4 regions of the Shewanella sp. BJSY2023SW001 genome follow, and region 4 is predicted to be linked to each of the others. Evidence: predicted binding sites of a transcription regulator. Region 4 holds the regulator's gene; each other region holds the start of a gene.
The links. Region 4 encodes sigma-54, which starts transcription at its own class of promoters, with help from an activator protein. Its sites were predicted from a motif close to GTTGGCACGNNNNTNGNNT; they were not measured.
Positions count from the first base shown of each region.

Region 1: flgF (flagellar basal-body rod protein FlgF) is a predicted target of sigma-54. The motif match lies at 1,539-1,557, and genes of this name have one in related genera.
Region 2: ACMHXH_RS16415 (nitric-oxide reductase large subunit) is a predicted target of sigma-54. The motif match lies at 1,345-1,363, and genes of this name have one in related genera.
Region 3: flgB (flagellar basal body rod protein FlgB) is a predicted target of sigma-54. The motif match lies at 1,357-1,375, and genes of this name have one in related genera.

Region 1 is NZ_JBKORF010000016.1:7,523-10,602, forward strand. Features, by position in the region: gene flgG (flagellar basal-body rod protein FlgG) at 1-747, opposite strand, end outside; gene flgF (flagellar basal-body rod protein FlgF) at 759-1,502, opposite strand; gene flgE (flagellar hook protein FlgE) at 1,668-3,029, opposite strand.
Region 2 is NZ_JBKORF010000072.1:31,584-34,663, forward strand. Features, by position in the region: gene ACMHXH_RS16415 (nitric-oxide reductase large subunit) at 1-1,300, opposite strand, end outside; gene ACMHXH_RS16420 (potassium/proton antiporter) at 1,815-3,080, shown strand, end outside.
Region 3 is NZ_JBKORF010000016.1:10,799-13,878, forward strand. Features, by position in the region: gene flgD (flagellar hook assembly protein FlgD) at 1-491, opposite strand, end outside; gene flgC (flagellar basal body rod protein FlgC) at 506-922, opposite strand; gene flgB (flagellar basal body rod protein FlgB) at 925-1,323, opposite strand; gene ACMHXH_RS03525 (CheR family methyltransferase) at 1,498-2,331, opposite strand; gene ACMHXH_RS03530 (chemotaxis protein CheV) at 2,476-3,080, opposite strand, start outside.
Region 4 is NZ_JBKORF010000027.1:14,160-17,239, reverse strand. Features, by position in the region: gene lptA (lipopolysaccharide transport periplasmic protein LptA) at 1-375, shown strand, start outside; gene lptB (LPS export ABC transporter ATP-binding protein) at 372-1,100, shown strand; gene ACMHXH_RS06760 (RNA polymerase factor sigma-54) at 1,196-2,659, shown strand; gene hpf (ribosome hibernation promoting factor) at 2,691-2,978, shown strand; gene ptsN (PTS IIA-like nitrogen regulatory protein PtsN) at 2,981-3,080, shown strand, end outside.

The DNA.
Region 1 (3,080 bases), on a different contig from region 4:
TGAAATGACTTTGGAGTTCATTTCATAGATCCGCTGACTTTCAATCAGGTTAACCAGTTCTTCGGTCACGTTAACGTTGGAAGTTTCCAGCGACCCCTGACGAATAGAGCCCAAACCGTCCAGTGAGGCAGTCCCCTGAATTGGGGTGCCGCTGGCGCCCGTCTCCAGATAGAGGTTTTGCCCTATGGGATCCAGGCCGGATGGATTAATGAAGTCAGAGATAGTCAGTTGGCCCACCACCTGGTTTTCGGCGGCTCCAGGGGTTTTAACCGACACTTCACCTTCGGCGGAAACCGTAATACTGGTGGCATCGTCCGGAATGGTAATGGCAGGCTGCAACACATAGCCGGCGCCGGAAGTCACTATCTGGCCGGTGTCATCCAAACTGAACTGGCCATTACGAGTGTAGGCAGTGGTGCCATCAGGCAGTTGAATTTCAAAGAAGCCCGGGCCCTCAATCATCATATCCAGCGCGTTATCTGTGGTTTGCAAATTACCCTGGGAAAAAATTTTCTGGGTGGCCACCACTTTAGTGCCTGCGCCCAGGTTAAGGCCGTTGGGCAACTTGGTGTTGGAGGCACTGATACCACCGGCCTGATTGACCGTCTGATACAGTAAGTCTTCAAATACCGCCCGGCCCTTCTTGTAGCCTATGGTGCTGGCATTAGCGACGTTATTTGAAATCACCGAGATGTCCGTTTGCTGGGCATCTAACCCAGTCTTACTTATCCATAACGCGGGATGCATATCAATTACTCCTAGCTAATGCGCATCAGTGAAGCGGACGACTTGTCGTTCTCTTCTGCGGTTTTCATCATTTTCACCTGCAACTCAAACTGACGTTGCAACTCAATCAGGTTGACCATCTCATCCACGGCATTGACATTGCTGCCTTCCACTGCGCCGCTTTCCACGTTGACAAAGGGATCGGCGGCGGCCGGATTACCATCCAGAGTGCGGAACAAGCCATCTTCACCGCGCATCAGGTTCTGATTGCCCGGGTTGACCAGCTTGATGCGCCCCACTTCTTCTATCACCTCGGCGGTTGCGCCCTGGGGACGAATGGAGATAGTGCCGTCAGTGGCAACCTGAATTTTGTCTATCGGCAACGGCAGCACTATTGGGCCGTTATCACCCATCACAGGGTTGCCCCTGTCGTTACGCAGCAAACCTGTGGTGTCAAAACTCAGACTACCGGAGCGGGTATAGGCCTCACTACCATCGGCGGCCTGCACCGCAATCCAGCCTTGATCTTTGATGGCAATATCCAGATCCCGCCCGGTCGATTTGATAGGGCCGGACTGAAAGTTGGCCGAGGGCGACTCTGTCATGGCGAACACCCGGGTCGGCAAGCCTTCGCCGAAGGCTTGCATCGCACGAGCCTGAGCCATGTCGGCCTTGAAACCATCAGTATTGGCATTGGCCAGGTTGTTACCCCTAACCGCCAGCGCATTCATGTTTTGTTTGGCGCCAGTCATGGCGACATAGAGAAGTTTGTCCACCTGCTGCTCCGTCAATCTTTTTACCTATTCAGGTAAAAGCAAACATCGTGCCAATAAAATGAGCAGTTGAGCACTAGGACAGCAGAAGAACTTCAGTAACTTGGGAATTAATAGGCGAAGGTGCGGCAAGACATTGCCGGGCGGCAATGTCTTGCACAGGAAGGCTTAGCGGATCTGCAATACGGTTTGCTGTAGTGTATTGTTCACTTCCAGAGTACGGGAGTTGGCCTGAAAGTTACGTTGAGCCGAAATCAAATCCACCAGCTCAGTGGTCAGGTCAACGTTGGATTGCTCCAGTGTTGATGAACGGATACTGCCAAACACACCGCTGTTGGCCTCACCAGCCAGCGCCGCGCCTGAATCCAGGCTGGCTTTCCAGGAGGTGTTACCCACCTGGCTCAGTCCCTGCTCATTGGAGAAGCGTGCCAACGCCACCCGTGCCAGAGGTACTGTTGAGCCATTGCTGTACTTGGCAGAGATCAAACCATCAGTACCCACTTCAACATTGGTCAAACGGCCCACTGTCACACCATCCTGCGTCAATTCCGTGGCGTTGAACTTTTCCGAGAACTGGGTCGGATTATTGAAATCTATGGTTATCGCTTGAGTGCCGTCAGCAGCCGGACCAAGAACGTTGGCCCCGCCAACTCCCAACTGCTCTGTGGTGATCACCGCAGGATCTGAACCAATATAACCGCCGACATCGTTGAACTTGAGCACAGCACCAGTCCAGCCACCTGCAGTTTGTGCTGTGCCTGTACCATCCGCAGTACCGTCACCGTTAGTGTCCGTGTTGTAGGTTCCGGCGCCGCCACCCAGATTGACCGGCTTGTCGTCAATGGCGTAGTAGGCCACCCAGTTACTCTCACCGGTATGAGCACCATTTTCCGGACGCACAAAATAGGTGGTCAGGGTATGAGAGTTACCCAAAGAGTCATAAATGGTCACTGCGGTTGAGTTGTTGAAAGTGTCTGACTTGGATGGGTCAAACAAAGCCGGGTCTTTAGTTTCTTGAGTGGAGTCCAGGTTCATGCTGATACCAACATTGTTGGTTTTCTGCGGGCTACCGGCAGTATCCGGGATCTGTACCGGCTTGGTGGTGGTCAGACTCACAGAAGTGGAGTTACCATCTTTATCGACCGGGAAGCTCTGCAGATAATTACCTGCTGCATCGACCAGAAAGCCGTTGTCATCACGTTTGAAGGCTCCGGCGCGGGTGAAAGAGTAATCCTGACTGCCGACACTGGATGATGTCACGAAGAAACCACCACCGTTGATCGCCATATCCAGCGCGTTGTTGGTGGAGTTCAGGTTACCCTGATGGAACTGCTGCGCCACCTGAGTGGTAGTGACACCGCCGCCCACTGTGGTTCTGCCGTTGGAGAAAATCGAGCTGGCGTACACATCGGCAAACTCGGCCCGGGATTCTTTAAAGCCTATCGTATTGACGTTGGCAATATTGTTGGCCGTGGTATTGAGATCTTTCTGCGCCGCAGCAATCCCACTCAGAGCAATGTTAAAAGACATAATTCACCTCATGATTTTTAGATACTGTCCGGCACCGCCGGGGCAGAAACA
Region 2 (3,080 bases), on a different contig from region 4:
TGGCGCGGCTCACCAGCGCCAGCCAGATCATCAATCCGGCTAACAGCAGCAATTGCCAAACCCGGCCGAGATCTATGTATTCATATCCCTGGTGACCGAAGAGGAAGTTGTTGTCCAGCGAGAAATATTGTTGTACCCCCAGCCATTCACCGGCCATGGAGCCCAGCACCACTACCAGCAGAGCGACCCACAGTAGGTTGACACCGAAGCGTTGATATTTTGGCTCGTGGCCGGAAAGCGCCGGCGCGATATAGAGCCCGGTACCGAGCCAGGCCGTCGCTATCCAGAATACAGCCAGTTGAGTATGCCAGGTGCGGGTCACTGAATAGGGCAGGATCTCACTCAAGGGAAAACCGTAAAACTCCTGGCCTTCAACCGCATAGTGCGCCGTGACGCCACCTAGCAGTATCTGCAGCAGAAATAGGCCGATAGCGGTAATGAAATATTTACCCGTGGCCTTTTGTGAAGGGGTGGGTTTGTGTCTGAACAGGGGATCTTCTGTGGCGGGAGCCGGCAGCGCTTCATGTTTGCCGGCGGCATGATACCAAACTAGGGCACCGATACCGGCCAGCAGAGTCACTATGCTCAGAATCGACCAGACGATATTGTCTGAGGTCGGTGTGTTGCCCAGTTGCGGATCGTAGGGCCAATTGTTGGTGTAGCTGTAACTGGCATCCGGGCGCTCGGTCACTGCGGCCCAAGCGCCCCAAAACAGGAAGGCATTGAGCTGCTGACGGCGTTCGGCAGATCCTATGGTATTGGTTTTCATCGCATAGGCTTCTCGCAGCTCATTCAGCGCGGGATCGTCACCAAACAAAGATTGATAGTGCTGACTCACTTGCGCCATGGCAGCGATACGGGTGTCGGAAAGCACCACCCGGGTGTGACCTCTCTCATCTGTAGTGACAGTGTTATGGCGCAAATCGTCCCTTAAAGCTTGCTCCAATGCGGCCTGAGTACTCTTGTCCAGGCTATTGAAAGGCTTGTTGTATGTCTCCTTGGCGCGAATATCCAGCCAGGCTTCGGCCTCACGGTGCAGCCAGTCTGCAGTCCAATCCGGAGCCACATAAGCGCCATGGCCCCAGACGGAGCCCAACTGATGCCCGCCCATGGAGCGCCAAACCAGCTGCCCTTGTTCTATGTCCTTGCCGCTGAAAACCACTTGGCCCTGGCTGTCGCTATAGACATCGGCAATCGGTGGTTTTTCCCGATAGATTTCACTGCCGATACTGAGAAGTACAGTGAAAGAAGCGACCAACACAAGTAACAGTGCGATCAGGGTGAATTTTTGTCTGCTCATTGGCATCCCTCTGACAAAGTCTATTTGATAGGTTTTCCTTCATAGAGCAGCTAATGTGCCAAGTTTTATTCTTGTTTTTAATCAGTGTCTTACTTTTTTGTGTGTTTTTGATTGTGTCATTTTGATTGTATTTTGAATGTCTTTTTAACATTACAAAGTGTCATTATGACACTGAATGTTTGCCCTGAAGCCATCACTGATATATTGATGAGGATTCTTGGATTTCAAATTCTTTAGTTGATTGAAAAAATTAAGTTTTTTTCATTAATTTGAGTTTATGTTTCTTTGGCTTCATATTTGATGTTTTATTGGTAAATTTTCTATTTTTTAAGGGGTTACACGGCTTCTTTTGCTGGTCTTTTTCGCTGAAAGCGAAAATAAGTCAACTGTTTCTACTGAAAAATAACCCTAATTAATGATATAATTCCGTTTGTAACCCACGTGTTTTCCGGAGTCTCATTAGAGTCAGGTTTCTCTTTTATTAGCTTCCCCGCATTTTCAACTGGAGGGTCATTTGAACGCAGATATCATCAACAGCTTTTTCCTTGTCGGGGCCTTGCTTGTCGCAGTCAGTGTATTGCTCAGCCCGGTGTCGTCGCGACTCGGTATTCCTATTTTGGTGGTATTTCTTGCGGTGGGTATCTTTGCCGGTGAAGATGGCCCAGGCGGCATAGTATTCAATGACTATTCAGTGGCTTATTTGGTCAGTAACCTGGCGCTGGCTGTTATTCTGCTCGATGGTGGCATGCGTACCCGGGTTGCCAGTTTCAGGGTGGCATTGTGGCCGGCCTTGTCCTTGGCCACTTTTGGGGTGGCGTTAACCACCACGCTGACAGGTTTATTGGCTGCCTGGCTGTTTGATCTCAGCTTACTTCAGGGCATGTTGGTGGGGGCCATTGTTGGTTCGACCGATGCCGCGGCGGTATTTAGCCTGCTCAAAGGCAAAAACGTGAACGAGCGTGTCGGTTCGACACTGGAAATAGAATCCGGTTGTAATGACCCCATGGCCGTGTTTTTGACCGTGACGCTGATTGCTATTCTCGGCAGCAGTGGCGATGAACTCTCGGGCAGCTATCTGGCACTGAGCTTTATCAAACAGTTTGGCCTGGGCGGGATCCTCGGTGTCGGCGGCGGTTGGCTGCTCTGGCAGGTTATCAATCGCAATCAATTGCCCGAAGGACTCTACTCCATTTTGGTGCTGAGTGGCGCAATGATGATCTTCGCTATCTCCAATGCCCTGGGAGGCAGTGGTATTCTGTCTATTTACCTGGTGGGTCTGTTTCTCGGTAACAAGGCGACCCGTGGCAAACACTCGATTCTCAACGTCCTTGATGGTATGACCTGGCTCAGTCAGATAGGCATGTTCCTGGTACTGGGACTCTTGCTGACGCCATCGGATCTGAAAGATATCGCCTTACCGGGTTTGGCACTGGCCTTTGGGATGATCTTTCTGGCGCGGCCGATTGCGGTTTGGCTTAGTTTGCTACCGTTTCGCAGCTTCCATGACAGAGACAGATGGTTTATCTCCTGGGTTGGGCTGCGCGGCGCCGTACCCATTATTCTCGCGGTATTTCCCATGATGGCGGGGCTGCCACAGGCGCAGCTTTACTTCAACCTGGCCTTCTTCGTGGTGATGGTTTCCTTGCTGCTGCAGGGCAGTACCTTATCCAAGGCGGCGCAGCTGGCCAAGGTGGAGTTGCCCCCCAAACCGGCACCCATATCCCGCGCCGGGGTGGAAATTTATCCCACCAGTGAATGGGAGATATTTGTCTATCGCCTC
Region 3 (3,080 bases), on a different contig from region 4:
CCGTCCTTATCCAGGCCATCCCATTCCACATCTATATTGCCGCCGGCACTACCGTCGACCTCGAAGGTTTTGATCACCTGACCGGCTTCATCTTCAATCGTTACTTTAATTGAAGGGATCTTTTCCGGTGATGTGATCACCCCTTTGAGCGTTGGGTCTTCCTCGGAAACATAGCCGGTGCCCGCCGGGATCAGCACTTTCTGCCCCACCAAGCCTGATGCCTGCAATGCCTGACTCGAAGTCATTAACGAATTGAGGTTAACTATTTCTTCATTCAGGTTAGAGATACCATCCACTGTGGCAAACGACGCCATCTGGGCGATCATCTGATCGTTATCCACCGGCTTGAAAGGATCCTGCATAGACAACTGCTGACTGAGGAGCGAGAAGAAGTCTTCCTGGGTCAGTTGTTGATTATTGCTTTTCTTGGTTTCAGTACCCGATTGCACCTGGATACTGTCGAGAAAAGGGTTAACTGAATTGACGCTCATGGGCTATGCCTCCGTTATTTGCCCATTCTCAGGGTTTGTTGCAGCATGGACTTGGCTGCATCGGCTACCTGAACATTCATCTGATAGGAACGGGAGGCGGAAATCATATCGGCCATCTCTTCCACTACATTGACATTGGGTTTGTAGATAAAACCGTCGGCATCTGCCATGGGATGATCCGGCGAATACTCTTTCAGCAAGGGTTTATCGCTTTCCACTATGCCTTTGACTTTGACCGCTGCCCCTTGTTGCTGTTGGCCATTAGCCTTGGCCAGTTCGGCCTCAAAAATGGGATGCCGTGCCTTGTAGGTCTTATCGATACTGGAAGAAACAGAATCTGCGTTGGCTATGTTACTGGCGGTAGTATTCAAACGTACCGACTGCGCCGACATTCCCGAACCCGCAACATTGAAAATATTGTACAAACTCATGATTAATCTCCTTTCAATGCCTTTTTCATGCCGGCGAACTTACCGTCGAGGAACCCAAGCGACATCTGATATTCAAGCGCATTTTGCATAAAGGCCTGCTGCTCTTTTTGCATATCGACTGTGTTGCCATCCCCAGTGTCCGGTTGATCCGGCACCCGATATTGCACATGTTGGGCTGTCAGCGCCTTGAGGTCGAAATGCTTTTCAGACGTTGCCGCCATATTCATTCCCTGTTGCCGCCCTTTGGCCGCCTGCAACGCCGAAGAAAAGTCCACATCCCGAGCCTTGTAGTGCGGGGTATCGGCATTGGCTATATTGCTGGCAAGCACTTCGGCACGCTGGGCGCGAATACCCAGAGTGTATTGATGTATGCCAAGGGCCTTATCAAAACTGATCGCCATAAAACCGCCTCCTCCAATGACTCGACAAAAACAAAGCAAGCTTTGTGCCAGGAATGATGGCTATAGCAACAGATGAGAAATGGATTGCGATTGACTTGAGAGATAAAAAAGAAAGAGCCCATCAAACTTGACAGGCGGCCATTGAAAAACATTGAAAATCAAGGAATTAGATAACTAATTTTTCTTTTGATAATAAATACCGGGATTGCAGCGAATCATATCGAATTCATCGGTCAAACCGGCAATCGACTCACTGGCCCCTAAAAACAATATCCCCTTGGGATTGAGAGCGGCAGCAAATTGCCGCAGTATTTTTGCCTTTGCCTCCGGGGCAAAATAGATAAGTACGTTACGGCAAAAAATGATGTCGAACTTGCCAAGCAAGGTGTAACTTTCAAGCAGGTTGTGAGCCCGAAAACTGACCAAACGACGAACATTGTCCTTTACCCGCATATTGCCATTGGGCAGGGCTTCAAAAAACTGACGCTTACGCTCTTCAGACAGCCCCCGGGCCAATGCCAGCTTATCGTACTCGGCATTTTTACAACGCTCGAGCATGGACGGCGATAGATCGGTGGCCTGGATTATCGCCCCACCCGGCAGAGCTCCCGGCTTACGCTGTTGATATTCGAGCACTGTCATCGCCAGTGAATAGGGCTCCTGGCCGGATGAACAGGCTGCCGACCAAATCTTCAACGGCCGACCCAACTTGGCAAAACCGGGCAATAATGTATTGCCAAGTAATTCAAAAGGATACTTGTCCCGAAACCAAAGAGTTTCGTTGGTCGTCATGGCATCAATGACTTCAGCCCGTAATTGGCGCTCTGTGGGTCGCATCGATTGCTTAACAACGTCCGACAGGGATGGCAAACCATATTTCCCCATCAAAGGCGCCAAACGGCTGCGAACCAAATACTGTTTGTTCTCACCCAATACAATGCCACTGTGCTGCTCAAGAAACAGCCTGAATTGATTGTACTCAGTTTCCGCGAGAGATTTATCTGGCACCTTAGTGTCCTAACTATCCGTAAAAACGTCACTGCGAATTGAGGCAGCAACATTTAAAAACTGGGGCTGCGTTATACCCCAGCCCCCTTTGCAACACAAGCAGACCAACTCACTATAGCCATAAAAAGTCACAGCAGACAAAGGCTATAGACTCAGATGCTTGTTAACAGCAGAAGCCAGTTCGTCGGGGTTGAACTTGGCAATAAAATCATTGGCGCCCACTTTCTGTACCATGGCTTGATTGAATACCCCGCTCAACGAGGTATGCAGCACTACCTTGATATTTTTCAGCTTGGGATCATCACGGATCTCGGCGGTCAGAGTGTAACCATCCATTTCCGGCATTTCGATATCCGAAATAATCAACGGGATTTCATCGGCAACATTGTCCATACCAGACGCTATATTCTTCAGTTTTTCCAATGCTTCCCGACCATCTTTAGCGGTATCTATCTGCAGATTCAACGAAGACAATGCACGAATGATCTGCTTGCGCGCCACAGAGGAGTCGTCAATCACCATAATATGATAATGCTGCTCCCTGTCGATTGTGAGAGATTCATCCATTTCTTGGCTGATATCTGTCTTGACCGGTGAAATTTCATCAAGAATTTTCTCCACATCGAGGATTTCAACCAGTTCACCTTCGATTTCCGTCACAGCGGTCAGGTAAGAGTATCGTCCCGCTCCTTCCGGCGGCGGCATGATAGACTCCCAATTCATGTTAATGATCCGCTCAACTGAACGAA
Region 4 (3,080 bases):
GTCACCCAGGGCAGTTTGAAGCTGCTGGCCGATGAACTCACGGCTTACACTGAGGACAAGAGTGGCGAGCGGATCCTGGTGGCCAAGGGCTCACCTGCCACCTATACCCAGAAGCTGGAAGATGGCCGTCAGGCCAGTGCCAAGGCCAAAGAGATCCACTACAACATAGACAGCCGCATCATGACCTTGATAGGTCAAGCCAAAGTGGAACAGGACGGCAGCGAAGTAACCGCCGAGAAGATAGTCTACGACATCAACAAGCAGCAGCTGGAAGCGGAAAGCAGCGGCAAAGGCCAAGATAGGGTAACCACTGTTATCCAGCCGGAAAACTATCAGGATCTCAATAAGAAAGAACAGCAGCAGGAGCCGCAATGACCAGCACCCTGACGGCACAAAACCTGGCAAAGAGTTACAAGAAGCGCAACGTAGTCAAAGATGTCAGCCTATCGGTCAATACCGGCCAGATCGTGGGGCTGCTGGGCCCCAACGGGGCGGGCAAGACGACTACCTTCTATATGGTGGTTGGCCTGGTGCAGAGTGACAAGGGCCGTATTTTCATTGACGACGACGAGCTGACCTTGGATCCCATGCACCTGCGTGCCCGTAAAGGCATAGGCTATCTGCCACAGGAAGCCAGTATTTTCCGCAAGCTGTCGGTACATGACAACATCATGGCCGTACTGCAAACCCGCAAAGAGCTCAACAGCGACGAGCGCGAGGAACAACTCGAACAGTTGCTGGAAGAATTCCACATTACCCACATACGTGACAGCCTGGGGATGTCCCTCTCCGGCGGTGAACGCCGCCGGGTGGAAATCGCCCGGGCATTGGCCGCCAATCCACAGTTCATTCTGCTGGATGAGCCGTTCGCCGGTGTGGATCCCATCTCAGTTATCGATATCAAGAAAATCATCGAACAGCTTAAGTCCCGCGGTTTGGGGGTGCTGATCACAGACCACAATGTTCGCGAAACGCTCGACGTTTGTGAGCGAGCCTACATTGTCAGCCATGGGCAGTTGATTGCCGAGGGCACACCCGCTGAAATCTTGGACAACCAGCAAGTGCGTGCTGTGTACTTAGGCGAACAATTCAGGCTATAGTTAGGATCATGTCATCCGGCGGCAATTCCGGGTATTATAGTTTGTTATTATTGAATTTTTTCCTTGAAAAATAACGAGTAGGGATTAGCGGTATAATGAAAGCGTCACTCCAGCTCAAATTGGGTCAACAGTTGACCATGACACCTCAGTTGCAGCAGGCAATTCGCCTGCTGCAACTGTCGTCCCTTGAGCTGCAGCAGGAAATCCAGGAAGCCTTGGAAGCCAACCCTCTGTTGGAGATGGCCGAGGACAACCAGGATGACGCTATCGACGACAACCACAAGGAAAACGACGCCGGCGAATTGAGCGTCAAGCAGGAAGATGGTTCCACGGTAGAAACCTCAGAGGCATTGAACAATGAGTCTATGCCGGATGAATTGCCTATGGATACCACCTGGGATGAAGTCTTTACCGCCGCCAGCGCCTCAGGGCCGGCTATGGGCCGTGAAGATGACATGCCCTTCCAGGGTGAAACCAGCGAAGGTCTCTATGAACACCTAGAATGGCAAAAGAACCTGACCCCGTTTTCCGATACCGACGACGCCATTGCCACCGCCATCATAGATGCCATCGACGAGCAGGGCTATCTAACCCAGAGCACTGAGGAGATCCTCGAAGCCATGGGCAACCCTGAGATTGAGCTCGATGAAGTCGAGGCGGTACTCAAGCGGATCCAGCACTTCGATCCCATCGGCATCGCCTCCAGAGATCTGCGCGAATGCCTGCTGATCCAATTGCAACAGTTTAACGCCGACACCCCGCATCTGGCCGACGCCCGCTTGTTGATTGACGAACATCTGGATCTCATCGCTACCCGCGACTTTCGCACCCTAATGCGTAAGACCAAGCTCAAGGAAGATCAACTGCGTGACGCCATCAACCTTATTCAGAGCCTCAATCCCCGCCCCGGTTTGCTGGTGCAGCCGATGGACGAGGAATATGTGATCCCGGATGTCAGCGTCTGGAAGAAGAACGGGCGCTGGGTGGTGGAGCTCAATCCGGACTGTATGCCCAAACTCGGGATCAACCAACAGTATGCTGCCATGGCCCGTAGCGCCCGCAGCCAATCAGACAGCCAGTTTATTCGTGGTCATCTTCAGGAAGCCAAATGGTTTATCAAGAGCCTGGAGAGCCGCAACGACACCCTGCTCAAGGTGGCCAACTGCATAGTGCAGTTCCAGCAGGGATTTTTTGAATATGGTGAAGAGGCCATGAAACCCATGGTACTCAACGATATTGCCGAGGCGGTCGAGATGCATGAATCGACCATCTCCAGGGTCACCACTCAAAAGTATATGCATACCCCAAGGGGAATATTTGAATTGAAGTACTTCTTCTCCAGCCATGTCGGTACCGAAGATGGCGGAGAATGCTCTTCCACGGCGATCAGGGCTTTTATCAAGAAGCTCGTGGCAGCGGAAAACCAGAAGAAACCTTTGAGCGACAGCAAGATGGCACAACTTCTGGCAGAACAGGGAATCAACGTTGCAAGACGCACCATAGCCAAGTATCGCGAGGCTATGATGATACCACCGTCGAACCAGCGTAAGAGTTTATAAATCCACAGTTGGAAATTGGAGGAATCTTTCTATGCAAATCAACCTGACAGGACATCATATCGAGATCACCGACTCACTGCGTGACTATGTGGAAAGTAAGTTTTCGAAACTTGAACGCCATTTCGAACAGATCAATAATGTGCACGTTGTGCTCAATGTACAAAAACTGCAACAGATTGCCGAAGCCAAGATCAACCTCACAGGCGGCGAAGTCTATGCAACTTCTGAACATGCCGACATGTATGCCGCCATCGACGTTCTGATTGATAAATTGGATCGTCAGGTCATTAAACACAAAGAAAAGCTGACAAAACACTAACGATGGAACTGAGTACCATCCTGCGGCCGGAGTGCACTACCTGTGCCACTCCGGGCAGTAAGAAAAAGGTACTGGAGCTAATTAGCGATCTCGCCAGCGCCC